3 regions of the Rummeliibacillus sp. TYF005 genome follow, and region 2 is predicted to be linked to each of the others. Evidence: riboswitches for the same ligand, from Rfam matches in the RefSeq annotation. Region 2 holds a riboswitch; each other region holds the start of a gene.
What was found. Region 2 has a riboswitch for S-adenosylmethionine ahead of metK (methionine adenosyltransferase). Riboswitches for the same ligand answer to the same signal wherever they lie in the genome.

Region 1: linked by a shared signal. The riboswitch ahead of metA (homoserine O-acetyltransferase MetA) and the one ahead of metK (methionine adenosyltransferase) in region 2 are both predicted to bind S-adenosylmethionine.
Region 3: linked by a shared signal. The riboswitch ahead of CW357_RS11680 (bifunctional homocysteine S-methyltransferase/methylenetetrahydrofolate reductase) and the one ahead of metK (methionine adenosyltransferase) in region 2 are both predicted to bind S-adenosylmethionine.

The regions. Positions count from the first base shown of each region.
Region 1 covers NZ_ML122555.1:27,694-38,176, reverse strand. The annotation lists gene CW357_RS09220 (sodium:solute symporter family protein) at 1-854, shown strand, start outside; gene CW357_RS09215 (aminotransferase class I/II-fold pyridoxal phosphate-dependent enzyme) at 1,000-2,181, opposite strand; SAM riboswitch class I at 2,580-2,685, shown strand; gene metA (homoserine O-acetyltransferase MetA) at 2,917-3,825, shown strand; gene CW357_RS09205 (elongation factor G) at 3,927-5,879, shown strand; tRNA gene CW357_RS09200 (tRNA-Lys) at 6,120-6,193, opposite strand; tRNA gene CW357_RS09195 (tRNA-Lys) at 6,364-6,437, opposite strand; gene CW357_RS09190 (YhgE/Pip family protein) at 6,664-8,823, shown strand; gene CW357_RS09185 (alpha/beta hydrolase family protein) at 9,141-9,776, shown strand; gene CW357_RS09180 (AAA family ATPase) at 9,797-10,354, shown strand; gene CW357_RS09175 (hypothetical protein) at 10,418-10,483, shown strand, end outside.
Region 2 covers NZ_ML122572.1:26,259-36,741, reverse strand. The annotation lists gene CW357_RS13980 (S16 family serine protease) at 1-561, shown strand, start outside; gene metK (methionine adenosyltransferase) at 616-1,821, opposite strand; SAM riboswitch class I at 2,087-2,202, opposite strand; gene pckA (phosphoenolpyruvate carboxykinase (ATP)) at 2,403-3,989, shown strand; gene CW357_RS13965 (hypothetical protein) at 4,353-4,808, opposite strand; gene CW357_RS13960 (alpha/beta hydrolase family protein) at 4,821-5,606, opposite strand; gene ytkD (RNA deprotection pyrophosphohydrolase) at 5,584-6,057, opposite strand; gene CW357_RS13950 (transposase) at 6,109-6,420, opposite strand; gene CW357_RS13945 (YjfB family protein) at 6,528-6,707, opposite strand; gene CW357_RS13940 (NUDIX hydrolase) at 6,752-7,231, opposite strand; gene CW357_RS13935 (S66 family peptidase) at 7,396-8,391, opposite strand; gene CW357_RS13930 (cytochrome ubiquinol oxidase subunit I) at 8,730-10,130, shown strand; gene cydB (cytochrome d ubiquinol oxidase subunit II) at 10,127-10,483, shown strand, end outside.
Region 3 covers NZ_ML122563.1:25,053-35,535, reverse strand. The annotation lists gene rpoN (RNA polymerase factor sigma-54) at 267-1,562, shown strand; gene metH (methionine synthase) at 1,615-5,049, opposite strand; gene CW357_RS11680 (bifunctional homocysteine S-methyltransferase/methylenetetrahydrofolate reductase) at 5,030-6,889, opposite strand; SAM riboswitch class I at 7,048-7,146, opposite strand; gene CW357_RS11675 (class A sortase) at 7,301-7,960, opposite strand; gene CW357_RS11670 (protoporphyrinogen oxidase) at 8,075-9,460, opposite strand; gene CW357_RS11665 (Na+/H+ antiporter) at 9,678-10,483, shown strand, end outside.

The DNA.
Region 1 (10,483 bases), on a different contig from region 2:
CAGGCGCTTGGGCATTAGTTTTTATCGGACTTTTATATTTTAGTGCACCAGCTTATGCAGCCTTTGCTCGTTTTATTTTATTAACGGAAGTTGCTGGTAAAAAGATTGCTGAATTACCTTCGTGGACCCAATCATGGATTGATACAGGAAAATTAGGGATAGCCGATACGAATGGTGATGGCATACTTCAATGGGCTGAACTTACAATTGCTAACGATATTGTCGTAATGGCTACACCTGAAATTGCAAATCTAGGTATCTTTGTTATTGGACTAGTGGCTGCAGGTGCAATGGCAGCTGCACTATCTACAGCTGGTGGCTTAATGATTTCTATTTCTTCGTCGTTTGCACATGATATTTATTACCGCATTATCAATCCACAAGCATCTGAACGAAAACGTCTACTTATAGGTCGTATTTCAATTGTTGTTGCAACACTACTAGCTGGTCTTATTGCATTAAACCCACCTGGTGCCATTACCCAAATTGTTGCATGGGCATTTGCAATTGCTACCGGTACTTTCTTCCCTGCACTCGTATTAGGCGTCTGGTGGAAGCGGGCTAATGCAAAAGGAACTATGGCTGGCATGCTTGTCGGTTTAGCTGTGACACTTCTTTACATTTTTAGTGCAAAGTATGGTGGCTTTACGATATTAGGCATTATCGATACAGGCGCTGGTATTTTCGGGGCGATAGCTGCCTTCGCTACTAATTTAATTGTGTCACTCTCAACACGTGCACCTTCACAAGAACTTCAGGACGCGGTTATAAACCTACGCTATCCAGAAAAGATGATTTATAAAGACGGTGAAGTTTATTTAAATGAAGGCTCATCGAAGGATATAAAGAATTAAGAGGGGGAGCAGTTTACCCCCTTTTTTTATGGAATCAAAGTATTGGGGTTTTAGTTAATGAAAAGCTCCACTGGTTAAGCTTAAACAACAAAAAAGTTCAAACTTGTCAAGAAACAAATTTGAACTTTGAAATATAACTCAAAATTTATACGCCAACTTCAACTTTTGAAAGCTTTCCCAGACGTTCTACAGCCTCTTTAAGTAAAGATTCTTCTTGAACTAATGCTAGACGGACATAATTTTTACCGGCATCTCCAAATATTGAACCTGGAACCATTACAACGCCTGTTTTTTCAATTGCATGATATACAAAATCGATGTCGTTCATCTCTTGATTAGGATATTTTGCAAAAACAAACATTCCACCTTCTGATGGTGTAACATTCCAACCAATACTCTCTAAACCTTCGACTAAAATATGGTGACGTTTTGTAAACACAGAACGTAAACGATCAGTGATTTCTTCAGCATGATCTAAAGCTACACATGCAGCATCTTGAATCGGTTGGTAAGTACCATAGTCAAGGTTCGATTTTAGTTCTTGTATAATCGAAATCATTTCAGCATTACCAGCAATATAAGCAATACGTGCTCCTGCTAAACTAAAACTTTTAGAAAGAGAATTGATTTCCATGCCAATTTCTTTTGCGCCAGGTGTAGATAAGAAACTCATAGGCTTGCCACCATCAAAATAGAATTCTGAGTATGCAGCGTCGTGAAGTACTATTATATTGTATTTTCTTGCAAATGCTACAACTTTAGCGAAAAATACTTCAGATGGCATTGCAGGTACAGGGTTACCAGGTAAATTTAAAATCATCATTTTTGCTTTTTCAGCAATTTCAACTGGAATCGCATCAAAGTCTGGTAAAAAAGAATTTTCTTCTAACAAAGGCATATAATAAGGAATTGCTTCTGCTAGGTGAATACCGGCATCATAGGCTACATAGGCGGGATTTGTTGTTAAAACATAATCTCCCGGGTTACAAAAGGCCATTGGTACATGAACTAAACCTTCTTGAGAACCCATAGTTTGAATAATTTCTGATTCGGGATCTAAATCTACATTACTACGACGTTTATAATAATTTGCAACAGCTTGGTAGAATTTTTTCGTTCCGCCCAAAGTATAACCGTAAGAACTTGCTAATGCTGCTTGATTAGAAAGTTCCATACGTACTTTTTCATCGGGGGGGAGGTCTGGGCTACCGAGACTTAAATCGATTAACTTAGTACCAGAAGCTGCTTTACGATTGGCGGCCGCTTTTAAATCTCCGAATATTGCTTTTGGAAACATAGCCATTTTTTTTGATCTTTCGATTTTCACTAGTAAGCACTCCTTAGTTAAAACTTAAATTTAACAATTATTTTATCATAGTTATCTATTATATAACAGTAAAAATTAGAAAAATTAAAAAACATAATCCGCATACAAAAACATATCCAGGAAGAATAGTCAAACTTAGTAGGTAATATAATAGATTTAATCTAAATATGTATAAAGAGTCTATTTCAAAATCCTCCTTAGTTTAAAAATGGATACTGATTGTAACCTACATTCATGTGGCTTTTTTTCAATTTTCATACTAAATTCTCCATAATTATCATAAGCTAGGAATAAGTGGTTCTTTTTCTTTAAAGTTGCTTAAGTTTCTGTTTTTCTTGTATTTTCTGAAAAGTTTGCAATATCAGCATTTCCATGTTAGGATTACATTAATTGTATAGATCTTATCAAGAGAAGCTGAGGGAAATGGCCCTATGAAGCTTCAGCAACCTCTGCTCTGCAGAAAGGTGCTAAGTCCTACAAGACAACTGTCTTGGAAGATAAGAAAACTGAGCGGAATTTAAACCTCTTTTCTTATCATAGAAAAGGGGTTTTATTTTTTATCACTCAATTACATTAAGCTAGTTCCTACATCAATTCCACCTATATAACCTAACAAACTAGTGTTAGGTTGAGAGAAGTAATTGTAGGAATTTAAGTTAGTGATTTCAATTGTCAAATTATGAATAATCTTCTCAATCGAAAGTGATTAAAGATATTCAAAAAGGAGAGTTACAAATGCCAATTAATATTCCTAAAGATTTACCTGCTACAGAACTGTTAAAAAAAGAAAAAATATTCGTAATGGATGAAGATCGATCTAGAAGTCAAAATATTCGTCCTTTAAATATAGCTATATTAAATTTGATGCCACAAAAAGAAAAAACAGAATTACAACTTCTTAGACTTTTAGGTAATACACCTTTACAAACAAACGTAACATTTCTAAATACTGCAACACATGAATCAAAAAATGTAAGTAAATCTCATTTAGAAACTTTCTATACTACTTATGAAGAGGTTAAACATCGTCGTTTTGATGGACTGATCATTACTGGTGCCCCAATTGAGCTTATGGAATTTGAAGATGTTGATTTTTGGGAAGAAATAAAGCAAATAATGGATTGGTCAAAAACAAATGTAACATCTGTTTTACATATTTGTTGGGGAGCACAAGCAGCCCTTTATCATCATTTTGGAATTGGAAAATTCCCGTTACCTGAAAAGTGTTCAGGAGTTTTTAACCATACAGTAAAAGATTCAACTGTAAAATTATTAAGAGGGTTTAATGACGTGTTCACAGCACCACATTCACGTAATACTTCGGTTTCATTAGAAGAAGTCGAAGCGCATCCTGAATTATCAGTGTTATCCTCTTCTGATGAAGCTGGCCTTTTTATAGCTATTTCAAAAGATGAAAGATTAATAATGGTAACTGGCCATTTAGAATATGATGCTTGTACATTGAAAGATGAGTATGAAAGAGATGTCGCAAAAGGTTTAGACATCCCTATACCTAAACATTATTTTCCAAATGACGATCCAACGAAGAGGCCTTTGAATGTTTGGCGTTCACATACACATCTACTATTTTCAAATTGGTTAAACTATTATGTATACCAAGAAACACCATATGAATGGGAGTGAACAGACCGTTGTAAGCAAACGAATGCTTGCAACGGTATTTTTTATGAGAGAAAGGATTTGATATACTAATGTTAATGAAATATTAGAAATGAGGAAGTACAATGTTTAAAACAATCGGGGTTTTAGCACATGTCGATGCTGGTAAAACGACATTTTCCGAACAGTTGTTATTTCATACAAATAGTATAAAAACTAGAGGCTACGTAGATCATAAAGACGCTTTTTTGGATTACAATGCGATAGAAAAGGAAAGAGGAATAACTGTTTTTGCGGAACAAGGTAGATTTATAAAAAATGGAGATACTTATACAATTATCGATACGCCTGGACATATAGACTTTTCTCCTGAAATGGAAAGGGCTATAAAAGTAATGGATTATGCAATAGTCATAGTAAGCGCTGTTGATGGAGTAGAAGGCCATACAGAAACAATTTGGCAACTCCTCAAAAAACACGAAATTCCTACTTTTCTATTTATCAATAAAATTGATCAAGAAGCTGCAAATGTTCCTAAAGTACTTAAAGAATTGCAACAAGAATTAGATCAAAATATTCTTCCAATTACTAACTGCTTAACAAATCAAACTCTATCAGAATCAGTTATTGAATTTATCGCTGAACATGATGATGAATTATTAGAAAAATATTTGGAACAAAATATTGATATGCAACTTTTTTTATCAACATTTCGACGCTTGATACAAAATAGAGAAGTATTTCCTTGTGCATATGGTTCCGCCTTAAAAGATATCGGTATAGTAGAATTTTTAGATCAAATTTCTATTTTAACGGAAACAACATATAATATAGAGCGCCCTTTTACTTCAAGAATATTTAAAATTAGACATGATAATAATAGGCAACGAATTACATTTATGAAGGCGTTAACAGGTACATTAAAAGTGCGTGATGAACTGAAGTTTGGAGAGAATACAGAAAAAGTAACAGAAATTCGATTATATAATGGCAACCAATATGAAGTTGTAAAAGAAGTAAAAGCTGGTGAAATATTTGCTGTTACTGGAATTTCTAGTGCTGCTATTGGAGATATAATTGGGGAGGAAGTTACCGATTATGGTCTATCAGTTAATATAATCCCAACATTACAATCGAAAGTAGTAAATGAAGGTAATGAAAATATAAAGGATGTATTAGCTTATTTTCAATTATTGGATGAAGAGGATCCTTCTTTACATGTAATTTGGAATGAGAGATTCCAAGAAATCCATTTACATGTTATGGGGATTATTCAGTTAGAGGTATTAACTGAAGTTGTTAAAAATCGATTTGGTTTACATATATATTTTGAAAAACCTCAAATATTATATAAGGAAACAATAGCATCAAAAGTAATTGGATATGGTCATTTTGAACCTCTAAAACATTACGCTGAGGTGCATCTTCTAATGGAGCCAACTGAAAGAGGAGCAGGTATAATATTTGAAAATGCCTGTCAAGCAGATGACTTATCTGATGGTCACCAAAGATTAGTGAAACAACATATTTTTGAAAAAGAGCACCATGGTTTATTAACTGGTTTTCCTATTACAGATATTAAGTTTACGTTACTGACAGGACGAGCTCATATTAAGCATACAGAAGGTGGCGATTTTAGAGAAGCCACTTTAAGAGCGATTCGACAAGGTCTTGAACAAGTAGAAAATCATTTACTAGAACCATATTATCATTTCAAAATGAAAGCTTCTGCTGAATTTGTTGGGAGAATGATGACGGATATTCAAAAATTGCATGGTGAATTTGAGCCTCCAATAATGACTAAAGAAAAAGTACTGATCAATGGTAAGGGACCTGTATCAACGTTTATGGATTACAACTCAACATTTTCATCTTATACGAATGGAAAAGGTGTATTAAATTTGACGTTTAGTGGCTATGATCAATGCCATAATCCAGATGAAGTAATTGAAATGATTAATTATGATAAGAATAGTGATCCTGAATACACATCTTCAAGTATATTTTGCTCGAAAGGTAAAGGATATACAGTTCCTTGGGCCGAAGCAGAAGTAGCAATGCATTGCTTAAAAAAATGATATTGTGTGGGAAGAATCTAATAATTGGCCTTCAAGATTTGAGGAGATAGATGAACTATACAATTTTTTGAGCAACAAATCTAGCACCTCAGTTATTGTCTATGACGAATGTAATAACTGAAATTTATTAATAAGTTTGATTAAGTACGTATATTATTATATTTGCTTATTAGATTACAACGCTGTAATCCAAATAAATAATAAAAAACACAGCATAATTAAATGCTGTGTTTTTTATTATGGGCGTAGTGGGGGTCGAACCCACAACCCCCTGATTAAGAGTCAGGTGCGCTAGCCAATTGCGCCATACGCCCGTTTGCTTTATGACATAAATTATCTTAACGCTATATTCTAATAATGTCAAGCGGAAAATTATAGTTTCTTAAAGAGATTAAATACCGAGTAGATCATTCCTTATAAAGATAAAAATAATTCAGAGATAAAAAAGAACCATCACAATATTGTGATGGTTCTTTTAAAATGATGGGCATAGTGGGGGTCGAACCCACAACCCCCTGATTAAGAGTCAGGTGCGCTAGCCAATTGCGCCATATGCCCATTTTGTAATAACAAAATATATTATAATACTATATCGTAATAATGTCAAGGGTATCCATTCATTTTTAATTAATATTGTCGAAATTTGCTTAAAAAATATTTTGTGGAAATAGAGGTTAAAAACAGAATATTTAGAATATATATTATACAGAAATGTATAGCCACAATTGAATGAATGTTCATTCATAATGGTCATTTCTACATTTAAAAAGAATGGGGGATAGAAATGGATGCGTTCAAAGTTTTAGGTAAAGAATTGTCAAAACTTAAAGAAAACAAAGGGGTGTTGTTTTCAGTAATCGGTGTCTTGTTGATACCACTAGTTTATGCAGCAATTTTGTTATCTGCCAAATGGGGACCTTATGATCATCTTGACAATCTTCCAGTTGCATTTGTAAATAATGATGCTGGAGCCGTATCCGATGGCAAAGAAATTAATGCGGGAAATGAACTAGTAGCAGAACTAAAGGAAAGCAAAGCTTTGGGATGGAGCTTTGTAACGATGGAAGAAGCAAAAAAAGGTATGAAAGATCAAAAGTATTATATGATGATTGAAGTACCTGAGGACTTTTCTCAAAAAGTAACGACTGTTTTAGATGAAAATCCTCAAATACCTGAGTTGAGATATGTTCAAAATGAGGGGCTCAACTTCATGGCTGCACAAGTCACAAAAAGTGCTGTAGAAAAAATTCGAGAGCAATTAGGTAACAAAATAACAGCAACATATACTAGTACGATTTTTGCTAAACTTGGTGACATTTCAAATGGATTTACAACGGGTGCAGATGGCTCAAAGAAAATCTCAAAAGGAACAAAGACGCTTTCTGACGGTACTCAAAAACTATTAGACTCATTAAATGAAAAAAATAGTGATATTAAGACACTTGCGGATGGCTCTAGTAAAGCTGCAGCAGGTTCACAACAACTTTTAGTTTCTCTTCAAAATGGACAAGGAAATATTAACAAATTAGCTGCAGGTTCGAAACAAGTAGCAAACGGTATTGGGACTTTAAAGTCAGGTTCACAACAGGTATTAAATGGACTAAAATCAGCTAAAGCTGGTAGTAGCTCTTTGACAAATGGTTTAGAAAAACAATTAAAACCTGGTGTAGCCCAATTAAATGGTGGTATTCAAAAAGTAACAGAAACAACACCTCAATTAGTTTCAGGCTCTCAAAATTTAACCAATGGAATGAAAGCGTTTTTATCCAAACATCCAGAATTAGCCCAAGATATCGAATTTATGACACTTGTTGGTACAAGTGATGCTATTACTAAAGGATTAACACAATTCACTCAACAAATCCAACCATTAAAAACAGGTGCAAATTCTTTAGCGACTGGCGTAAATCAGTTAGCAGCAGGCTCAAAACAATTAGATTCTGGTCTTAACCAGTTGATTACAGGGCAAACGTCTGCAATTGGGGGGATAAATAAACTACAATCAGGTGCTACTCAGGTGGCAAATGGTAATGCAAGTTTATCTTCTAATTGGGCGAAACTCTCATCATCTGTTGCAACATTAAATGGAGGTTTAAAACAAATTAGTGTTGGTAATCAACAGGTATCTACAGGATGGGGGACAATCACAACTGGTGTAAACAGTTTGAATAAAGGAGCTACTAAACTTCAATCTGGAAGTCAAGAATTAACAGACGGACTATCAGATGGAGCGAAACAAGTGAGCAGTATTAAAGCAACTGATAATACAATTGCAATGTTCTCAAATCCAGTGAGTTTAAAGGGAGAAAAAGAAAATGCATATGAATACTACCGTGATTCAACAGCACCTTATATTCTTTCTTTAGCGCTATTTGTCGGTTTACTTGTTTTAACATTTGTAACCGATTTCAAACGCCCAGCAATTTTACCTGGTTCTGGATTAAGTTGGTTTGTAAGCAAATGGCTAAAATTAGGTATTTTAGCAGTTGCCCAAGGTGTCTTAGTATCACTATTTGCCTTGTTGTTCTTAAAACTTCAAGTAGCAAGTGCGGGTCAATTTATACTATTTAGTATTTTTGTCAGTGTAACATTTATGACAATTATTTTCTTCTTAGTTTCGATAGCTGGCAATTTTGGACGTTTTGTTGCATTTGCATTTATCGTCCTTCAATTGACGATTACAGGTTCCAACCTACCGATTCCTATGCTTCCAGAGAATTTAAGATCATTAAGTCAATATTTGCCTTTAACGTATTCAAATGAAGGCTTCAAATCAATTATTTCTTTAGGAGATGCTTCATTGTTAGTCCAAAATACGTTAACATTATTAATCTATCTGATTGTTTTCTCAGTTTTAACATTAGCTGTATTATTATTTAGTTATAAATCGCTTTCTAACAAAATGTCTAAAAATGATCCTCAAGCAGAAGAATTTGTTGCTTAATAAAAATATTAATTTTTGGAGAGTATTTCATTTCCAATTAGGATGGTGGAAGCTTGACTCTACCACCGAAGGAGTAAGGTCTTTCCCGTAGGTTTGCTACTTATGGGAAGGACCTTTTCAATTTTATTAAAAGCATCCTTCTTACATTATTTACATTTTTAAAAGAAAGTGTATAATAATTTCTAATATTCAAAACAATTTTAACTAAAGTAATTAAACATTTACTCATATAGAATCTCAAAGAATATTAAATAGCATTTAAAATATTCATAATTTGTGGTTGAAATAGACTCAATACTAAAAAGGGGAGATTTATATTGGAAATTATTGATAAAACTATACAAGTGGAAAATAAACCTTCTATTACGTATACACATTATCAATCGGGATCAGACAAGATGTGCTTTATGTTTTCAGGAACCGGTTATACATATGATTCACCAGCGCTTTATTATGCAACATTGCTATTATTAGAGAAAAAATACGATATCATTCAGATCCATTATTCATCCATCGATGATTTACTTCGTTTGCCTCTAGAAGAAATACCAGAACTAATATTCCAGATGGTGAACCCTGTTATTGAAGAAGTTACATCGAATCATCAGTACTCAGAATATGTATTTATAGGGAAATCTATTGGGACAATGCCAATTGTATTAGAATATATGAACCAAGAACGTTTTAATGATTCTAAATGGATAATACTTACGCCTTCTTTGAAAATAGATAGAATGGCTTACTCTTTGTTAAACAGTAAACAAATTGCTTATATTGCGATTGGTGATGCAGATCCGCATTTTAATTTTGCCGCAATTGAAAAGCTAAAACAAAAGCAATTTCAGTTAGATATATTTCCTAAAGCAAATCATTCTTTAAATATTGATGGAAATGTATCAGCGTCTATTAAAGTAATAGAGAGGATACTGAATAAGATAGACGAATTACTATAAAATAGGAAGGTGGTTGAATCATGAAACTTATTTTGTTATTTGGCCCACAGGCAGTTGGTAAGATGACTGTTGGACAAGAACTAGAGAAAACGACAGATTTGAAATTATTTCATAATCATATGACTATTGATTTACTCGAACCGCTATTTGGTTTTAGTTCAGAAATGTGGCGATTAACGCACCTTTTCAGAGAAGAAGTTTTTAAATCTTTTTCGAAAAGTGACCAATACGGAATGATATTCACTTTTATTTGGGCATTTAATCTACAAGAAGATTGGGATATTACAGAGAATATTTGTAGGATTTTCTCTGAAAATAATGCAGATATATACTTTGTTGAATTGGAAGCAGATATGAATGTTCGACTTGAAAGAAATCGTACACAGAACAGACTTCAACATAAACTGACTAAAAGAAATATTGCTCAATCTGAAGAGCATTTAGTCAATAGTATGAATGACTACAGGATGAACTCAAACGAGGGTGAAATAAAGGAAAAAAATTATATAAAGATTAACAATACAAATTTAACTGCAACACAAGTTGCTCAAATTATAAAGGAAAAATTCGAACTATAAGAATGTAATTTAATTAAACCACATAAAATGGGTTTTATTTCATTGTGATTGGAGGTTAATGAGTTGATCGTCAGACAAGCGGAAGAAAAAGATGCTAAGCAATTTTTGGAACTACTATGTGAAATTGAT
Region 2 (10,483 bases):
AGTGTAGAATTCTCTTTAACAAAAAATAAATTAGATGTTTCGAAAATCTTAGAAAGACAACATGTCAAGCCACTTGCTATCGTTGAAGGTGATAATAAAGATCGCTATGCTAGTAAAAATAGACAACTTTTAAGCTGGCTTCATCTTAAAGAAGACACTACTGAACAAATGAAGAAAAATGTTAGTTACTATTTAAATCAAACTGATCAAAAAACTAATCAAAAAATAGATGCATTTCTAAATAGAGAACGTATTGGTGGAGATAGCGGAGGTTTAGCACTTGTATTATCTGGAAAGGTTAAAAATGGAGATTTGCAAAACGAACACCCTATTGCCATAACTGGATCAATTGACAAAAATGGAGACGTAAAACCAATTGGTGCGTTAAAAGAAAAAATCCAAATCGCTAGTATTTCAGGCATTTCTTATATGATTATTCCAAGCGAAAATAAAAAAGAAGCTATTAAGATACGAAAGGCGATTAATAGTAATATTCAAATTTTTGATGTAGCAACAATTGATGAGGCAATTGATGTTGTTGAAAAGATTAATGAAAAATAAAAAAGTCGATCACTTTTTTGTGAACGACTTTTTTATTTTGTTAAAACTTCACTTTTATTTTGGAGAAACAGCAAATTTAGCTTTTAATGCTGCTGCTTTGTCTGTATTTTCCCAAGGCACATTCAAGTCTGTACGACCAAAGTGACCGTAAGCTGCTGTTTGTTTGTAAATTGGGCGACGTAGGTCAAGCATTTTTATAATTCCTGCTGGACGTAAGTCAAAGAATTCTCGAACTGCTTCTACTAGATCACTCTCTTTAACTTTCCCAGTACCGAAAGTATCGACTGCGATTGATACTGGTTGTGCAACACCGATTGCATATGCAAGTTGTACTTCTGCACGTTCTGCAAGACCTGCGGCAACAATATTTTTCGCAACATAACGAGCTGCATATGCACCAGAACGGTCAACTTTTGTAGCATCTTTCCCAGAGAAAGCACCGCCACCATGACGAGCATATCCACCGTAAGTATCGACGATGATTTTACGACCAGTAAGACCTGCATCACCTTTAGGGCCACCAATTACGAAACGGCCTGTTGGATTGATGAAGTATTTTGTGTTGTCATCTAGAAGTTCTGCCGGTACAACTTTGGCAATAACTTCTGCTTTTAAATCTTTTTTAATTTGGTCTAAAGATACTTCTTCATCGTGTTGAGTAGAAATAACAATTGTGTCTACTCTAACTGGATGGTTATTTTCATCATACTCGATGGTTACTTGTGTTTTACCATCAGGACGTAAGTAATCTAATTGGCCTGATTTACGAACTTCTGTTAAACGACGAGCTAATTTATGTGCCAAGCTAATTGGAAGTGGCATTAACTCAGGTGTTTCGTTGCAAGCATAGCCGAACATTAAACCTTGGTCCCCTGCACCAATTGCTTCAATGTCTGCATCTGTCATAGATCCTTCACGTGCTTCTAATGCTTTGTCAACACCTTGTGCGATATCAGGTGATTGTTCACCTACAGCAACAAGTACTGCTAGGTTTTCTGCATCAAAACCGTATTTACCACGAGTGTAGCCAATTTCCGCTACTGTATCGCGAACAATACCTTTCATATCTACATACGTAGTAGTTGTTAACTCACCTGTTACAAGTACTAGACCTGTTGTAACCGTTGTTTCACATGCTACACGTGCATTTGGATCTTTTGCTAAAACAGCATCCAAAATTGCATCTGAAATTTGGTCACAAATTTTATCTGGGTGTCCTTCTGTTACGCTTTCTGAAGTAAATAATCTTCTGTTTGTCATTTGGTTTCCTCCTATTATCAACGAGATCCTCTCGAAAAAAAGATACGGTACTCATTACCCATGTCCGTTTAAGTTCTAAACGTCAAGCCAGCTATAAGCTGCTTTTTTAACACGAGGATATAGAAAGTGCCATAATATAAATAGAATGCAACAAATCGCATATAATAATGAAACAAATCAGATTTGCTTCTATTTTTTGAAAAAAAAAAACCTTTCACTCATCGAAAATCAATGAGGAAAGGATATGTTTCGTAAGCACCTTTCACTCTTATCGTTCAAGGAATCTTCCTTGCATCAGATTAGCACCAACGCATCACGTGAAAGATAATGCAGGTTGCCGGGCTTCATAGGGCCTGACCCTCCACCAGCTCGGGATAAGAGTATCCGTTCTAATGCATATAGTAAGTGATATTACTATGAAAGTCAAACTTATTTTCTTATAGTAACAAAAAAATCAAAATCATAAAAATAAATCCCTATTAGTATAGACTATTCATTTCAATGTGTTATACTAATTCTCGAGATGAAGAATAGAAACCCTTTTAAAGGGTAATAACATAAAAAGGAAGGTACGAACAAAGATGAATTCAGTAGAAATTGCGAATGAACTGAAGGGTTTATTACAAGGAAATAACATTTCAGAACAAATTTCAGTCCCACAATTAGTGGAAAAAGCAACTTCCCGCGGTGAAGCAATCTTAACAGTAGATGGCGCTGTTCGTGCAGTAACAGGCAAATATACAGGTCGTTCACCTAAAGATAAATTTATGGTAGTCGAAGAATCTTCTAAAGATCAAATTGATTGGGGTAAGATTAACCAACCAATTTCTGCAGAAGTATTTGATTCATTATATAACAAAGTTGTTAACTATTTAAAACAAAAAGAAGAAGTTTTTGTGTTTAAAGGCTTTGCAGGTGCAGACAAAGATTCTCGCTTAGCAATCCGCGTTGTTAATGAATACGCTTGGCATAATCTATTTGCTCACCAACTATTCATCCGTCCTACTGATGAAGAACTAAATGCACATGAAGCTGATTTCACTATTTTATCCGCTCCTACTTTTAAAGCGGACCCAAAAGTTGATGGTACAGCTTCAGAAACTTTCATCATCGTATCTTTAGAAAAACGTATTATTTTAATCGGCGGCACTGAATACGCTGGGGAAATGAAAAAATCTATCTTCGGTATTATGAATTACTTATTACCACAAAACGGAATCCTGCCAATGCATTGTTCTGCAAATGTAGGCGAACAAGGTGACGTTGCTCTATTCTTTGGTTTATCAGGTACTGGTAAAACAACGTTATCAGCTGATGGTAATCGTAAACTAATCGGTGACGATGAACATGGTTGGTCTGATAACGGCGTGTTCAATATTGAAGGTGGTTGCTATGCAAAAACAATCAACCTTTCAGCTGAAAAAGAACCTGAAATTTATAATGCTATCACATTCGGTACAGTGCTTGAAAATGTTATCGTAGATTCCGAAACTCGAATTCCTGACTACGATGATGAGACACTAACACAAAATACTCGTGTTGCATACCCAATCCAAAACATCGAAAATATCGTTGATCCTTCTATTGCAGGTCATCCAAAAACTGTTATTTTCTTAACAGCAGATGCTTTTGGAGTTTTACCTCCTATTAGTAAGTTAACGAAAGAACAGGCAATGTATCACTTCTTATCAGGTTTCACTTCAAAAACACCTGGTACAGAACGTGGTGTTGTAGAACCTGAACCTGTATTTTCAACTTGCTTCGGAGCTCCTTTCTTCCCATTACACGCTACTGTTTATGCAGAAATGTTAGGGAAGAAAATTGATGAACACCAAGTAAATGTATTCTTAGTAAACACTGGTTGGACTGGCGGAAGTTATGGTGAAGGTAGTCGTATGAAACTTTCTTACACTCGTAAAATGGTACGCGATGCTATCGACGGTAAACTTAATGATGTATTTACTGACAAAGACCCTATCTTCGGTCTTGCAATGCCAACTGCAATCGAAGGTGTACCAACAAATCTTTTAAATCCACGTAATGCTTGGGCTAATAAAGAAGCTTATGATAAAAAAGCAACAGAATTAGCTGGTATGTTCCATGAAAACTTTAAAAAATTCGGTGCAGCAGCAGAAGAAATCACTAAAAATGGTGCACCACTCGCTTAACTAAAAATTATTTAAAAACCTATAAGTAAATCCAAAATCGTATGAAAAACGAGCAGTATATTCAACTGCTCGTTTTTTTGTGCATTTTTTATCTGGAGAGACTTTAGCGTTTATGGTGAAATGAATTTATTTTCTCCTGGGATGGGTTTATACGCTCTGGTGGTCCGTTTATCCGCTCCTGTGATTGGTTTATCCGCTCTTGAGATAGTTTTATTCGCTCCTGAGACGGTTTTATCCGCTCCTGTGATCCATTTATCCGCTCGAATTCAAATTTTATCCGCTCTCTAAGCAATTTACGTCATAAAATCTCCCCCACATTTCTGCACAACAAAAAAACATTACAACAAATGTGTAATGTTTTCATTAATCTGTATCATCTGGTACAAATTCGACGATCAATTTAAACTCTTCAAACATATGGACAATTCCTTCAGCTTCATCCTTTGTTACTTGGTTAAAGAAAACTTCTTCTCCATAATTACGGATCTCTATACCCTCTCTCATTTCATCATCATGAAAGAGAATGGAAAACCATTTGAGCTTACCCTCAATATGTGGCTTATTTTTAAAGTAATTTCGTGTATCTTCTTCCAACACAACCAGTTGGATTTTCACAAGTCCTTCACTTCTTGAAACATAACTAATTTGTTCTAATTCTTCGATTGCTTGTTTTTCTTCTTTCCAATTTTGAATTTGAACTTCAGAATAAGGTTCTGTGTAATTGGTCCACAATTCTTCCCAATAAGGATACTTTTCTTCAAACTTCAATTTATTATTTTTTAGCTTTTCAGGGTCCACCCTCGCTTTAATATAGCCCACAATTCGCCACCCCTATGAATGTTGTAACTTCATCCACTGACAGGCATCATCTACAACTCTCCGATTAATATCGCTCGGGAAAAAATGCGTATATTCGGGATAATACCAAGTCTCTACATGTTTATTTAAATTTTTCAAATTTTTTTCTAACAACTGCGCATGTTTGAATCCAACATTCTCATCATGCATTCCATGTATGATTAATACTGAAGCATGTAGGTCTTTTAAATGGACAATTGGTGTACGTTCTTCGTATGCTATTGGATTTGTCCGAGGTGAACCGCCAAATACTCTTTTCATCATTCTTCGCATATCTGTTCTTTCTTCGTACGTATAGGTTACATTTGATACGCCACCCCATGTCACGATTGAAGTAATATCATCGCGCAATATTCCCGTCCATAGCGCCATAATACCACCTCTTGAGAAAGCGAAAAGATGAATACGATCCTTTTTACAAAACTCCTTTAAAACCTCCACTGCATTAACTGCATCTAATCGGTCTTTACCACCGAATTCATCTCGTCCTTCACCACCACGTGTTCCTCTGTAGTATGGTGCAAATACAGTGAAACCATGTGAAGCAAGTTGAGTGATTCTAGCAGGACGCACCATACCTACTCCCTGCATACCACCGCGCAAATAAAGTATACCTTCATAATTTGCATGAGTAACAGGAGTAGCAAGTAAGCCTTTTACACGTAAACCATCAGACCAATATGTTATTTCTTTTAATGTAACACGTGGATTAGGCGATGGATAATCCCTTAAGCTTTCAATTTTCCCATTTATCTTCACGTTCACTCACCTTTTCAAGAATCTTCTTCATGCCCAAATCTTTCATGTAGAAACTTAAATGCTCATTTGCTAATAATTCTTCTTCAGTCATTAATATGACGCCTCTTGTTTCTACATTTGGATGGTTTCGATCAATCGTTTCTACAGATGCAGTAAAAACTGCTTTTGTAAAAGGCATTTCCTCTTGAACCATATAAGTCGCTAACCACTCTAATTGTCCAATTGAAGCTCCCGTTTCCTCAAATACTTCCCTTTTTGCAGCATCCTCTATAGTTTCACCTTGTTCTACTTTACCACCAGGAAATTCATACCCGCGTTTTGGATGATCTGTAAGTAACCATTTTCCTTCATACTTTGCTAATACAAGCACATGTTTTGGTGCAATAGAAAATGCATTTTTCTTAAATGACAATTCACAGCCATTACCATTTAAATCTGTATATGTAAACATACCTTCGCTCACTCCTTATTACCTTTAGTGTAGCGAAGGAGCCATCAACTATCAACTATAGTAAGGCATTTGTTCAATGAATTTTTTCGTTTCTTTATCTCCAAACTCATGAATAAGAGCATATATCTTCATCAAACGGAAATCTACCTCATCATTTTGCTCATCAAAATGATACGGAACAGCAGGAAGTTGGGCTCTCCACATTCCATCATTATCCCAACTAGTCATTTGTTCGAACAATACATCAAAAATTCTTAACATAGATGGATCTACATTTATGTGAAATTCATATGGGGCAAGTTGTGGTGCAAAATTATAATATTTGTGCATGACAGATATATAAACATCAACATTATTAGACATTTGAATTCTCCTTTTTTCATAGCTTGGTTTATTTAAAATATTTTTATACAAAAAAGACATCCTATAATCGAAATAGGATGTCCACTAAGCTTTACGTTTGAAGTCATTTATACTTGAATATCTATAACGGAACCTTTGTACGGATGAACTGCTGGTTGTTCTGGCATTTGTTCTAACAATTGAACTGCTGAAGTTGTTTCCATATTCATGGCATTTTGCAAAACACTCATTTGAACTGTTTGTTGTAGTTCTAAAAGTTGTGTATTCATAATTGAATTCAATTCCAATTTTCAATTCCCCCTTTATAGTATTTATATCGGGAGAAAATAATCTATCTACATTTTTTGATTGATTTTTCATCATCTATTTGTTCAAGGAACTTCATTATAATCGGCAATTCCGGAGGACTTATCTTTTCAGGTAATTGCTTTATATCAAAAAATCGAAGTTCTTTTACTTCTTCTATATCTAATTTGAGTTCTCCATCATAGTCGGTACATATGAATGAAGTGATCACATTATAAACTTCATCGCCATGTGGATATTGATAGTAAAAGTTTTCCCCAGAAAATATATTAAACAAGTTAAGTGATTTTGCCTTTAATCCTGTTTCTTCATACAATTCCCTTTTTGCCGCTTGTTCTAGTGTTTCGCCCGGTTCTAATGCACCACCCGGCAATCCCCAACAATTATTGTCTTGTCTTAACTGCAACAATAATTGGTGATCAGAGTTTAATAAAATCACATTTGCTCCTGGAAGTATTAGTGGACGACTACCTACTAGCGCTCTTAATTCCGATACATATCCCATATGATTTCCCCTTTCCCTCTCTAAAATAAAGCGAAAATCAATCAGCGTAAGTTGTTTTCTACACCAATCACAGGAATAAACGATATGTATCTGAATAATGTTTCATTTAAAATGAATTATTTCTAACTATTCAGTTATTTATAAAACCATTTTTTAAACTCTTGCTATAGCCAATCTTCTACTAGTAAAACTTCTTTTCTATTTGTATCTAATTTAATCTTTCTTCCAATCGGCATAGCATGCATAGGATGCGTATGTGCACAGTCAAACTCAGCTAAAATTGGAATATGTAGTTGATCAATTTGCTCCACAAGTATTTCAAAAGGTCTTCTGCCTGTGCCAAGATCATCAAAAAGTTCATGTTTTCCTAGAATAATACCAGCCACTTTATCAAAAACACCATGTAATTTTAGCATTGCAAAATTCTTTTCCACTGTTGCAGCATCTTTCGCACTATCTTCAATTAGCAGAATATCTCCTTTCTTGATCTCAGGAAAATATTCTGTACCTATAAATCCATACATCGTATTTACATTACCACCAATAAGGCGGCCTTCTGCTACACCTCCATTAACACAAATCCATTCGTTATTATATAACGTTTTTTCTTGTGTTTTTTCCAACCAGTTAACACACTCATCAGACCATTTGTCAGGAGTAGGAATACTGTAAGGAAGGGATTTTTTAGCTACAAATAAATTTTCAAAATACTGGTAAGTATCAGATACGAGTGGTTCAAATTCACCAAATGAAGGAACTATAGCTGGTCCATAGAATACAGGTATATTGGTTTTTGCATATAACGCTAGGAGAATAGCGGTTGCATCAGAATAACCAATGATCAACTTTGGTGAACATCGAAATGCTTCATAATCTATATAAGGCAATAGACTATTTGAATTCGTACCACCTATCGTTGACATAACCATCTTTACTTTAGGATCTCGCAACAACTCATTTAGTTCCTCAGCGCGTTCTTTTGGAGTGCCACTACGATAATAATCTTGTTTTCCTGTCAAACTTCCCTCTTTTATGTAGAATCCCTTTTCTTCTAAAAATCGTTTACTACGCTCATATCTAACCTTTGAAGTTACAGTGACGGGTGAAGATGATGAAAAAATACCGATTGTATCTCCTTGTTTTAACTTTTCAAACAACATAGCTACCACCCTTCTATTATTATGAAGTATTGTAAGTATACTACACATTATTGATCATTAATCTACTCAATTAGTAGCACTTAATTGTTTATTGTAAATCTGGATAAACTATCACTTTCATACAAGAAATAACAAAAATATGAAATAAGTATGAAGAAAATATGAAGAATTTGAGTAATAATCACTAAAACCCATCATTTCAAAATAACTAATAGAAAATGACACATTTTTACCACAATATCGTTACACTTTGGACTAATTCGCCTCTTCTTTTAAGAAAAACAAGTTTTATACTGTAAGTGAAGTTAAAATAACAGTTTTCTTAGGAGGAAGTTTAAATGGATGTTTTGATTTTAGCTAGAATTCAATATGCAATCACAACCATTTTCCACTTTTTCTTCGTTCCATTTTCAATTTCTATGATATTCCTAGTATCTATATTTGAAACTATGTATGTATGGAAGAAGAAGAAAATTTACTTAGACATGTCTTTATATTGGGGGAAGATTTTCCTTATATCTTTTGCAATTGGGGTTGTCACAGGTATTTTGCAAGAATTCCAATTTGGGATGAACTGGTCAGAATACTCTCGCTTCATGGGAGACGTTTTTGGAGCACCATTAGCAGTTGAAGCCTTACTTGCATTCTTTATGGAATCTACTTTTATAGGCGTTTGGATGTTTGGACGAAACAAATTGCCTAAGTGGGTTATTGCACTTTCAGCATGGCTTGTTACTTTTGGAACAACATTATCTGCACTTTGGATTTTAGCAGCTAATTCCTTCATGCAAGAGCCAGTTGGATTCAAGATTGAAAATGGAAAAGCTGTTTTAACAGACTTTATGGCGTTATTAACTAACCCACAATTATTAGTCGAATTTCCACATACTATTTTTGGTGCACTTGCTACAGGTACATTCGTCGTTGCCGGCATTTGCGCATATAACTTATTAAAAAAACGAAATACAGAATTTTTCAAAAAAACATTTAATTATGCAATGGTAATCGCTTGTATCGCCGGCATCGGGATTGCTCTTTCTGGTCATACACAAGCCCAACATTTAATGTCATCACAACCGATGAAAATGGCTGCTTCTGAAGCATTATGGGAAGATTCCGGTGATCCTGCAGCTTGGACTATAGTTGGAGGAATTTATACAGAAAACAAAGAAAATAAGTGGGAGGTAAATATTCCTTATCTATTAAGTTATCTTGCTTACAGTGAATTTGATGGTTCTGTTGAAGGCATGAAAACACTCCAAGCAAAATATGAAAAATTATATGGAGAGAATATTAACTATATTCCACCTGTCAAAACCGTTTTCTGGAGTTTCCGTATTATGGCTGGATTTGGTGGTTTAATGATCGTTATTTCATTATTAGGTTTATGGTTTGCAAACCGTAAAACATTAGAAGATAAAAAATGGTTTTTACAAGTTTTATTAGTATCAATTGCTTTACCATTTATCGCGAACACTGCGGGTTGGATCATGACAGAAATTGGTCGCCAACCTTGGACAGTATTCGGCTATTACACTACAGCCCAATCGATTTCACCTAACGTATCGAAAGGACAAATTCTATTCTCAACAATTTCTTTTAGTACCTTGTATGTCATTCTTGCAATTGTTTTAATCATCCTAGTAGCTAGAATTGCCAAACAAGGACCAGATATGATTATTAATAAAAAATCCGACTCAAAAGTAGATTTAATGGACAAGGAGGCGTTTGAAGAATGACTTTAGAAGAACTATGGTTCGTATTAATCGCGGTCCTCTTCATCGGATTCTTTTTCTTAGAAGGATTTGACTTTGGTGTAGGGATGTCAACACGCTTACTTGCCAGAAATAAACATGAACGTGAACAATTAATGGACACTATAGGGCCATTCTGGGATGCAAACGAAGTATGGCTTATTACAGCGGGTGGTGCGCTCTTTGCCGCCTTCCCAAACTGGTACGCTACGATGTTCTCTGGATACTATACATTATTTGTCCTCCTCCTACTTGTCCTAATTATTCGTGGGGTGGGAATTGAGTATAGTCACCATGTTAAAACCGACAAAGCAAAAAATATTTGGCATTGGTTATTC
Region 3 (10,483 bases), on a different contig from region 2:
AACTTATCATACTTTCACTTATCGTTTTACAATAGATATAGATGTCATGATGAAAATATGACATTTATCATGTTCTTAGTGTTGAAGATAGGAATTTATCATATATTAAATAACAATATTGGAAAATATACTTTGAATATAGCTTTCCTTTACCATTTCTCATCATTTAAAATAGATATATAGAGTATAATAATCAATACACAAAGGAGAATTTTTTGAAGATTTCAAGTAATTTTTTTGCAATTTAGTTTTATGGAGGGATTTTTTTGAATCTTTTTCTTCAACAACGCCAAGAACTTAAATTGTATATGACAACTCAGCTAAGACAATCTATAGAATTACTCCAATACTCAACATACGATTTAGAACAATTTATACGCCAGCAAGAATTAGAAAATCCATTGATTGACCTTCAAGAAAAACCAACGTCACCACAAATTGAGAAACTTCCACCTTTTAGACCATCTAAATATGCAAAACAGGCAACATCCGATATTTCAAAACCAATTGAAGAAAATCTAAGAGATTATTTGTTGAAAATGGTCAATTTAAATTTTAAAGATAGAGATACACAAAAATTACTAAAGTATATTATCAATAATTTGAATGATTTTGGTTACCTAATAATAGAAGATAGCAATGCAATTTATTCTGCAGAATTCATTACAAAGGGGATTGAACTTCTTCAACAGATTGGACCGATTGGAATTGGAGCAAGAAATTTAAAAGAATGTCTAATAATGCAATGTCAATATAGATATCCGAACCATCTTATTTTACAAGAATTAATTCAAAATCATTTGTCATTACTTGCTGAAAACAAGTGGCAAATGATTGCTAAAAATATGAAATGTTCCGTAGAAGTCATACAACAATTAAACAAACAAATCCAAACACTCAATCCAAGACCTTGCAATTTTTCTATTTCTGATAGCATTGAATATGTGCAACCTGATATTATTGTAGAATTTCAGGAAAATGAATTGACATTCTACTTAAACGATTATTATCTTCCTCAAATCCATCTAAATAAGCATTACTTAAATGTACCAACTATAAATAGTGAAGATAAACAATATATCCTTAATCATCATAGGAATTACCAGTGGCTCGTAAACAGTATTGAACAGCGCCGAAATACAATTATCAAAATAATGCATGTACTAATCAATAAACAATTAGATTTCTTTAAAAATGGCATTGCCCATCTAGCACCATTAACTTTAAAAGAAGTTGCAGAGGAAATTGATATGCATGAATCTACCGTAAGTCGTACAACATCAAATAAGTTTATCCAAACGCCTATCGGAACATTTGAGATGAAATCATTGTTCACTTCTAAAATCTCTAAAAATGATGGCGGTCAAATTTCTCAAGAAAAAGTAAAAGCATTATTAAAACAAATTATTCAAAGAGAAAACAAATATAAACCATACTCCGATCAAAAAATCTCGGAGTATTTAAATTCTGAATACGCTATACAAATAGCTAGAAGAACTATTAGTAAGTACCGTGATGAGCTGCAAATTCCAACAGCCAGTATGCGAAAAATATGGAAATAATCAAATGTAAAAGCCCATCTAGTCCGCAGCTAAAGATGGGCTTTTGACTATTTTATTCTACATTAAAATACCGTGCATCTGGGTGTGCAAAAACCATGGCACTAACAGATGCTTCTGGAGACATCATGTAACCGTCGGTTAATGTAACACCTATATCTTCTGGCTTGATCAATTTAAATAGTTTTTCTTGATCTTCGAGATTAGGACAAGCTGGATAGCCAAATGAGAAACGTTGTCCTTGGTATTTTGCTGCAAAGCGATCACGCATTGTAAAATCAGTACCATCAGGGAATCCCCAGAAGTCACGCATTTCTTGATGTATCCGTTCAGCAAATCCTTCCGCAAGTTCTAAAGCTGTGGCTTGTAATGCATGACTTTCTAAGAATTTTCCTTGATCCTTTAAACGAGTAGCCGCCTCACGAACACCATGTCCTGCTGTTACTTGCATAAATCCAACATAATCCATTTCTCCACTATCTACCGATTTTAAGAAATCAGCCAAACATAAGAATGGCTTCTTTTGTTGACGTGGGAATGTAAAACGTTCAACCTCTTTTTTAGTATCATTAGGATCATAAATAATTACGTCATCTCCATCTGATTGTGCTGGGAAGAATTGATACATACCAGATGGGCTTAAAATCCCTGATTTTAAAAATCCTGTTACTAATTCATATAGTTCAATAGCTCGCTCATCACCCTTTTCGAGCATCGTTTCATTGAAACCTTTTAATCCAAGATGATGTCCGATTAAGGTTCTCATATTCACATATGGTTGAAGATGCGCAACGGAATAATCTCTTAATATATGTCTTGTTAAATCTTGAGGTACAAATACAGGTACATCATTTCGTACTGTTTTAACAGGTTTTGGAGCAACAGCAACGGCCGTTCTCTCTCCTCTTTTTACTTCTTGTGCCATTCTTTTTTCTTGAGCTGCATATATTTCATGTAAAAGATTTTCTTTATCATCACTTTGCAATCGGTTGGCTATTTCAAGTCCTTGCATCGCATCTTTAGCATATAACACAGGACCACCGTATTCCTTCGCAATCTTGGTATCTGTAAACTTTCGAGATAATGCAGCCCCACCAACCATAATTGGTGTTTCAATCTGTGCCTCTTTAAAATCTTGTGCAGTAACAACCATTTGTTGAGCTGATTTTACAAGTAAGCCTGATAAGCCAACTATATCGGGTTTTTCGGTACGAATAGCCTCTATTAACGCTTGAGGAGTCACCTTGATTCCTAAATCTATTACTTTAAAGCCATTATTACTTAAAATAATATCTACTAGGTTTTTCCCAATATCATGTACATCCCCTTTTACAGTTGCAAGGATTACTTTGCCTTTCCCTGTATCATCTTCTTTTTTCTCCATGAAGTCTTCAAGGAATGATACCGCCGCTTTCATAACCCCTGCAGATTGCAGTACTTCCGCAACAATAAGCTGGTTATCGTTGAAAAGTTTACCTACAGTAGCCATCCCATCCATAAGAGGTCCATTAATAATATCTAACGGTGTATCATATTGTTTCAAAGCAGCTTGTAAATCCGGTATTAACCCCTCTTTTGTACCTTCAACTATATAATAAGCTAAACGTTCTGGAACTGTTTTAGGAATATCTGCTTCTGTTTTTTCCTTCTTTTTATCACGATAGAAATCTGTAAACTTCGCTAATGTTTGATCTGTTGTTTTAAATAGTAAATCATTTGCTAATTGTTTTTCATTATCAGGGATAGAAGCATAACGCTCAATCTTTTCTGTATTAACAATGGCATAGTCAAGACCTGCTTGTGTACAGTTATAAAGGTACACAGCATTTAATACTTCACGTCCAACTGGCGGTAACCCAAATGAAACATTACTAACACCAAGAATTGTTAGAGCTCTTGGTAGTTTTTCTTTAATTAACCGAATCCCTTCAATTGTCTCAACAGCTGATCCTATATACTGCTCATCACCTGTTCCAACTGGAAAAACAAGTGGATCAAAAATAATATCTTCTGGTGCTATTCCCCATTGGTTAACGAGTAAATCATAAGAACGTTCAGCTATCTCTAACTTACGATGTCGATCAACCGCCATACCTTTCTCATCAATTGTGCCAACAACAATTGAAGCACCATATTTTTTGACGATTGGTAATACTGCTTCAAAACGTTCTTCCCCGTCTTCTAAGTTAATAGAATTGATAATTGCTTTTCCTTGTGAGTATTTTAGTGCTTCTTCAATTACCTTTTCATCAGTTGAATCAATTACAAGAGGTACCTTAACTTTTTTCACAACTTCTTGCATAAAGTTCTTCATATCTTCCAATTCATCACGATCTGGATTTGCTAAACATATATCTAGAACATGCGCGCCATTCTTCACTTGAGCACGAGCAATTTCTGATGCTTCTTCATACTTTTCCTCTACAATAAGTCGCTTAAATTTACGAGAACCGATAACATTTGTCCGTTCACCAACAAATAGTGGACGCATAGAATCGTCATAAACCAATGAATCAATACCAGATACTACATGACCATGCTCATGATCAGGCTTCTTGCGTGGTTTTTGGTCTTTGACAACCTCTCGTATTGCTCGAATATGATCTGGCGTTGTTCCACAGCAACCACCGACTAGATTTAACCATCCTTTATCTGCAAAGCCTGCAAGTTTTTTTGATAAGGATTCTGGGGTTTCATGATAATGTCCTTCTTCATCAGGGAGACCAGCATTTGGATAACAGCTAACATAACTTGTTGCAATTTCAGACAAAGAGCGCAAATGATCTGTCATAAATTCAGGACCTGTTGCACAGTTTAATCCAACTGATAAAGGATTAATATGTTCAATTGAAATATAAAATGCTTCGATTCCTTGACCAGCTAGTGTTGTACCCATAGGTTCAATTGTCCCTGATATCATCACAGGAATCTTTTTATGTAGCTCTTCAAAAGCTTGCTTAATCCCTAAAGTGCCCGCTTTGACATTTAACATATCTTGACTTGTTTCAAGTAGAAGAACATCCGCTCCGCCTTCAATTAGTCCTTTCGCTTGTACATAGAAATCATGTTGTAACTCATCGAAAGTAATACCACCCGTTACTGAAAGTGTTTTGGTAGTTGGGCCCATAGAGCCCGCTACAAAGCGCGGCCAATCGGGAGTTGAAAATTCGGCCGCCGCTTTTTTTGCAATTTCTACTGCTCTTTTATTGATTTCCTCTGCTCTATTTCCTAAAGAATATTCATTTAAAACAACTGGTGTCCCGCCAAATGTATTTGTACTAATAACATCTGAACCTGCTTCAAGATAAGCACGATGTATCGATTCAACAACATCTGGTCGAGTAATATTCAAATATTCATTACACCCTTCATATTCCTCTCCACCAAAATCTTCCGCTGTTAAATTTGCATTTTGCAACATCGTTCCCATGGCACCATCTAAAACTAAAATGTGATTTTCAAGTCGTTCTTCAATGAGATGCTTTGACATAGTTGCTTTCATCCTCTCTCTTGAAATCTAATTCGCGTATATAGTTCATTAACTCAATTGACATATCATAACGCATAAATGGTGTGATTAAATAGATTCCATTAAACAATTCGGCCGCTGTATCAATCAGCTCTTTTGCAATAGCAATTCCTTCAAATCTCGCGGCTTCCTTATCTTCACCTGTCGCTCTCATACGTTCTAATACTTCTTCAGAAAGCTTAATACCCGGCACTTCATGATGCAGAAATTCCGAATTTCTTACACTTGTAAGTGGCATGATACCAATGAATATAGGCGTTTCTAAATGTTTTGTTGCTTCATACACTTCAATAATTTTTTCTTTACTATAGACAGGTTGTGTGATGAAATAATCTGCACCCGCTTCGATTTTTTTCTCTAACCGACCAACTGCACGCTCTACTACACGTACATTAGGATTGAATGCTGCAGCTACTGAAAAATTCGCTTTTTTCCGGAGTGGCTTTCCAGAAAATGAAATACCTTCATTCAATTTTTTTATAAGTTGGAGAAGTTCAATACTAGAGACATCATATACACTTGTTGCGCCTGGAAAATCCCCTACTTTGGATGGGTCGCCTGTAACCGCTAAAATATCATGAATGCCCAACGCATTTAACCCCATTAAATGTGATTGCAAACCGATTAAATTCCGATCACGACAGGTTATATGGGCAAGAGGGCGAATATTATTATTTAGCTTTAATATTGATCCCATCGCCATATTACTAATTCGCGGTGAGGCAAGTGAATTATCTGCCATGGTCACAGCATCAGCTCCAGCTTCATATAAAGCCTTGGAACCTTCTATAAACTTTTCGATTTCCAAATGCCTTGGTGTATCAAGTTCCACTATAATAGAACGTTCCTTTTTCGCCTTCTCATGAAGTGGCTTATAACTTTCTTTTGTAGCTTCTTTAATCAATATGACTTCTTTATGCTTAACTACTTTATGCTGAATTGGTGGTAGATCTGCCAAACGGTGTTTGACCGCTTCTATATGTTTTGGTGTTGTTCCGCAACATCCACCAATCAACCTTACTCCCTGATCTCTTAGCAATACTGCGGATCTGCCAAAGTATTCTGCCTCAGATTCATAAACTATTTTGCCATCTTCAACATCTAAAAGGCTTGCGTTAGGATAAGCCGAAAGAAAGGCTTTTGATGGGAGTTCTACATCTTCAAAGGCTTGGATAGTATGGTGTGGACCTAAGCGACAGTTAACGCCTACGATATCAGCGCCGATTGCTTCTAATTGGTGAAGAGCATCATTTAATCGTAAACCATTTTGCAAAATACCTGGTTCATGCATCGATACTTGCGAAATTATTGGAACATCAGTGATTCTGCGCAAATGCTTTACTGCTGCCTTTAATTCATCAAAATCATAATAAGTTTCAAGCAAAAGTCCATCCGGATTACCAGCTAGTAGAATTCCTGCCTGTTCATCCAACGACCGAATGATTTCGTCTAAAGTCGCATCACTTTTTCGAATACCCCGAATACCACCGATTGTCCCTAAAACAAACTGTTCCCCTTTTGAAGCAACTTTTTTTGCAATCTGAATGGCACTCTCATTTATGGCTTTCACAGAATTTTCAAGACCATATCGTTCTAATTTAATAGCGTTTGCTGTATAAGTATTCGTTTGAATAATGTCTGCACCTGCATCGATATATTGTTGATGGATATTCTCAATAACTTCTGGCTTTTTAACATTTAATTCCTCATAACAATAGTCGATTCCATACGAATATAATAATGTTCCCATTGCACCATCTGCAGTTAAAACTTGCGATTGAAGTTTTTCTAAAAGTCCCATACTGTCCTTCCTTTCTTTTCTACCGTAGTCCTACCACTCGGTATTATTTTCCACATTGAGCTTGTGAGAAAAATCGATGTGGGAATTTCATCAAATTTAAAATAAAAAACCTTCTTAACAAAAAATAAGAAGGTTTTAGAATGCATATTGATTGCTCCTTCTTATCTACAGGATTACTCCACTGGAATTAGCACCTGACCAATTGGCTGGTTGCTGAAGCTTCATAGGGCCAGTCCCTCAGCTTCTCTTGATAAGAAATAATATTTAATTTTTAGAATAATTAAAAGAATCATACTCCTTAATATACTTTTCGTCAAGGACATATGAAAAAATGAGTTACATTTGTATTTTTTATAATTGCAACTCATTTTACGGTTGTAAAAGGAAAGACTTTTAGTAAGCTATAAAAATTTATTTTAGCTTAAAATAGCTCGTATCATCAGTATATGTTTCTTTCTTAATGAGTTTTCCGCGAATAATCATACGTTTTTCACCATTATAGTTACAGGTGACAAGTGTGATTAGCTTTTCATCTCCTTGATCTTGAATCACTTCTACTTGTGTTGGCTTGACGATAAACATATCAGAAATTTGATATTCGTATATATTTCTGAAATCTGTAATATAAACTTTCATACCTTCTTGTGCTTTTGTTAATGGGCTAAATAAGGTTTTACCATTATTCATATTATGCCCAGCTAAAGAGTAATTTCCTTGTCCCATAACTTGATCTTGTTTCATCGTTCCTGCACCAACCGTTAAATTAATATTTGAAATTCCATAGACGATTGGTAATTGCATATGAACATCCGGTACACTAATTGCTCCAATTGCATGTACATCTTTCTTTTTCGTTTGGGCATTAAGTACATCTTGTAAACGAATATTTTCCACCTTTGCAAAATCGAAAGTTGCCTGTGGTGTTGTCTTTGCTTTTTCAATATTGGTCTTTTGGATTGTTTCCTTAGACATGTTATCTACCAACAATACCATTATTGGTTTTTGAAAGGTCAATACTAATCCCGTAAAGAGTAATAAAATACCGAGCACTAAACTCAACTTTCTCATCATTTTATAAACCTCTTTCTTTTTTCTTATCTTTCCATGTTACATAGTGAGTTCCAATATTACAATAAAAAAAGACCAAGAGAGAGATTAGCTCTTGGTCATAGAAACTTAGAATTATTAAATTGATTGGATAATTTTTTCTGCTGTGTCTTGTCCGTTTTTAATGCAATTTCCAATGCCTACTCCATAATATGAGCATCCTGCTAAAATAACATGTGGATATTTTTCTTCTAATTGGGTAGTCAATGATTTTACCGTTTCTGCATGTCCCATACCATAGACAGGCATTAAATCATTCCATTTTGTCACATTTACAACAGCTGGTTCGCTATCTAATTTTAATGATTTCTTAATATCTTCCAATGCTATTGCAGTTAACTCTTCTTCGTTTAAATGTTTGAGCTTATTGAATATAGGATTTGAGCTTTTATAAAATAGACGGACAAGTAAATTACCCGATTTAGATGTATGGTTCCACTTGCGACTTGTCCAAGTACAAGCATTGCATTTTACATCACTATTTTTTGATACTATATAGCCCGTACCATCAGCTGGTAGCTTTTCATCAGGAATATTAAATCCTACATAAATGGTAATAATAGAAGCATTATGAATGGTATTTAGTTCTTCATCAATTCTTTTGTCTTTTAATATCTTACTCGTTACTGCATGTGGGGTTGCTAATACAATATAGTCGGCGATAATATTTTCATGTTTATCAAACGAACATATATATCGGTCATCACTTTTTGTAATATTCGTCGTTGCTAGACCTTTTATAATTTCTACATCTGTTAACGTTTCTTCTAAGCGATCAATCAATTGTGAAAGTCCATTTTTAAAAGAGATAAACTTTTTGTCTGATGACTTTTGGAATTGCTCACGGTTTGCGCCAAACCCTTTGATAATACTGCCATATTGTTCTTTATAATCTAGTAAATATGGTAATGTAGATGCCATTGTTAACTTATACAAATCACCTGAATATACACCCGATAAAACAGGAGCAATTTGCTTTTCGACTAACTCTTTTCCTAAAAAGTATTCAAGAAATTCACCAATCGAGCTATCCTTTGTGAAACGGTCATTCGGTAAATCTAAGTCTTTTAATGCTTCTTTTTTTCCCTCTGGTGAAACTAGTGTACTGCTATTTAATGATTCGATGCTTGTAGGGATCCCAAATACGCTATCAGCAGGGATAGCATGTAATGTATTATTCGTATATATATATGATATACCCGTGCCATTATAAACGAGGTCAGTTTCTAATCCAATTTCTTGGACAAGAGGCAATACACTTTTATGGCGGGCAACGATTGAATCAGCACCTGTTTCCATGATGAATCCATGGTTATGCTCCGAATGTATTTTGCCTCCTAGATATTCATTTTTCTCTATTAGCACAAGATTTATATCTAAATTTTTTTCTCTTTTCTGTTTTTGTAAATAATGCATAGTGCAAAGCCCAGTAATGCCTCCGCCAACTACAACAACTGTTTTCAAGTTGTCCAACTCCTTTATATTCACGAGATTATTCGATTCTTGACAAATCTTAGTATAATCTTTCATATCAATGGATGCCATGATTTTGGTCACAACAGTTTAAGTGATTTATGACGATTTTTAGAAAAATGGATATTGTTTGTAGAAATTATTTTAATATCTTATTATTTTTAATTAAGGAGTGGAAAAGTTCCACTTACATAGCGAGGATGATGAGATGGATTTATTGATGATTATTCTATTGCTAATAGGTTGTTTGCTTATTTCAAATATAATAGGGCACTACTTACCTTTTATTCCTACAGCTCTTATTCAAATTGCTATAGGAGTTATATTAGCACTTTTATTTAGTAATATTACATTAGAACTTGAAACAGAATGGTTCCTTTTGCTGTTTGTCGCACCACTTTTATATAATGATGGTCGTAATTTTCCCCGTGAAGAATTATGGAATATGAAGATGCCTATTTTGGGCAATGCCATTATTCTAGTACTAATTACAACTTTAGCCGGTGGTTACTTTATACATTGGTTAATACCTTCTATACCTTTAGCTGCTGCATTTGCACTAGCAGCCATACTTTCTCCTACAGACCCCGTTGCTGTAAATGGTATTGCAAAGCGCATTCAAATACCTGAGAAAATTTTAAATGTTGTACGTGGGGAATCATTGATCAATGATGCCTCAGGACTAGTAGCATTTAAATATGCAGTTGTCGCTGTCGTCACTGGCTATTTCTCTATTAAAGAAGCGTTATTAAATTTCTCTTACACATTTTTAATTGGCGGAATTTTAGGTTTAGTTGTCGGTACTATACTAACGCAAATCCGTTTTTCATTACGCCGTGCTGGTATTCGAGATGTTATTTTCCATACGCTTTTGCAATTGTTAACACCATTTATCGTCTATCTTGTTGCAGAAGATGTCTTCCATGCTTCAGGTGTTATTGCAGTTGTCGTTGCTGGTATTGCTCAAGCTTTAGTTAAAGATAAGACGGAGATATTACTAGCAGAAGAACAATT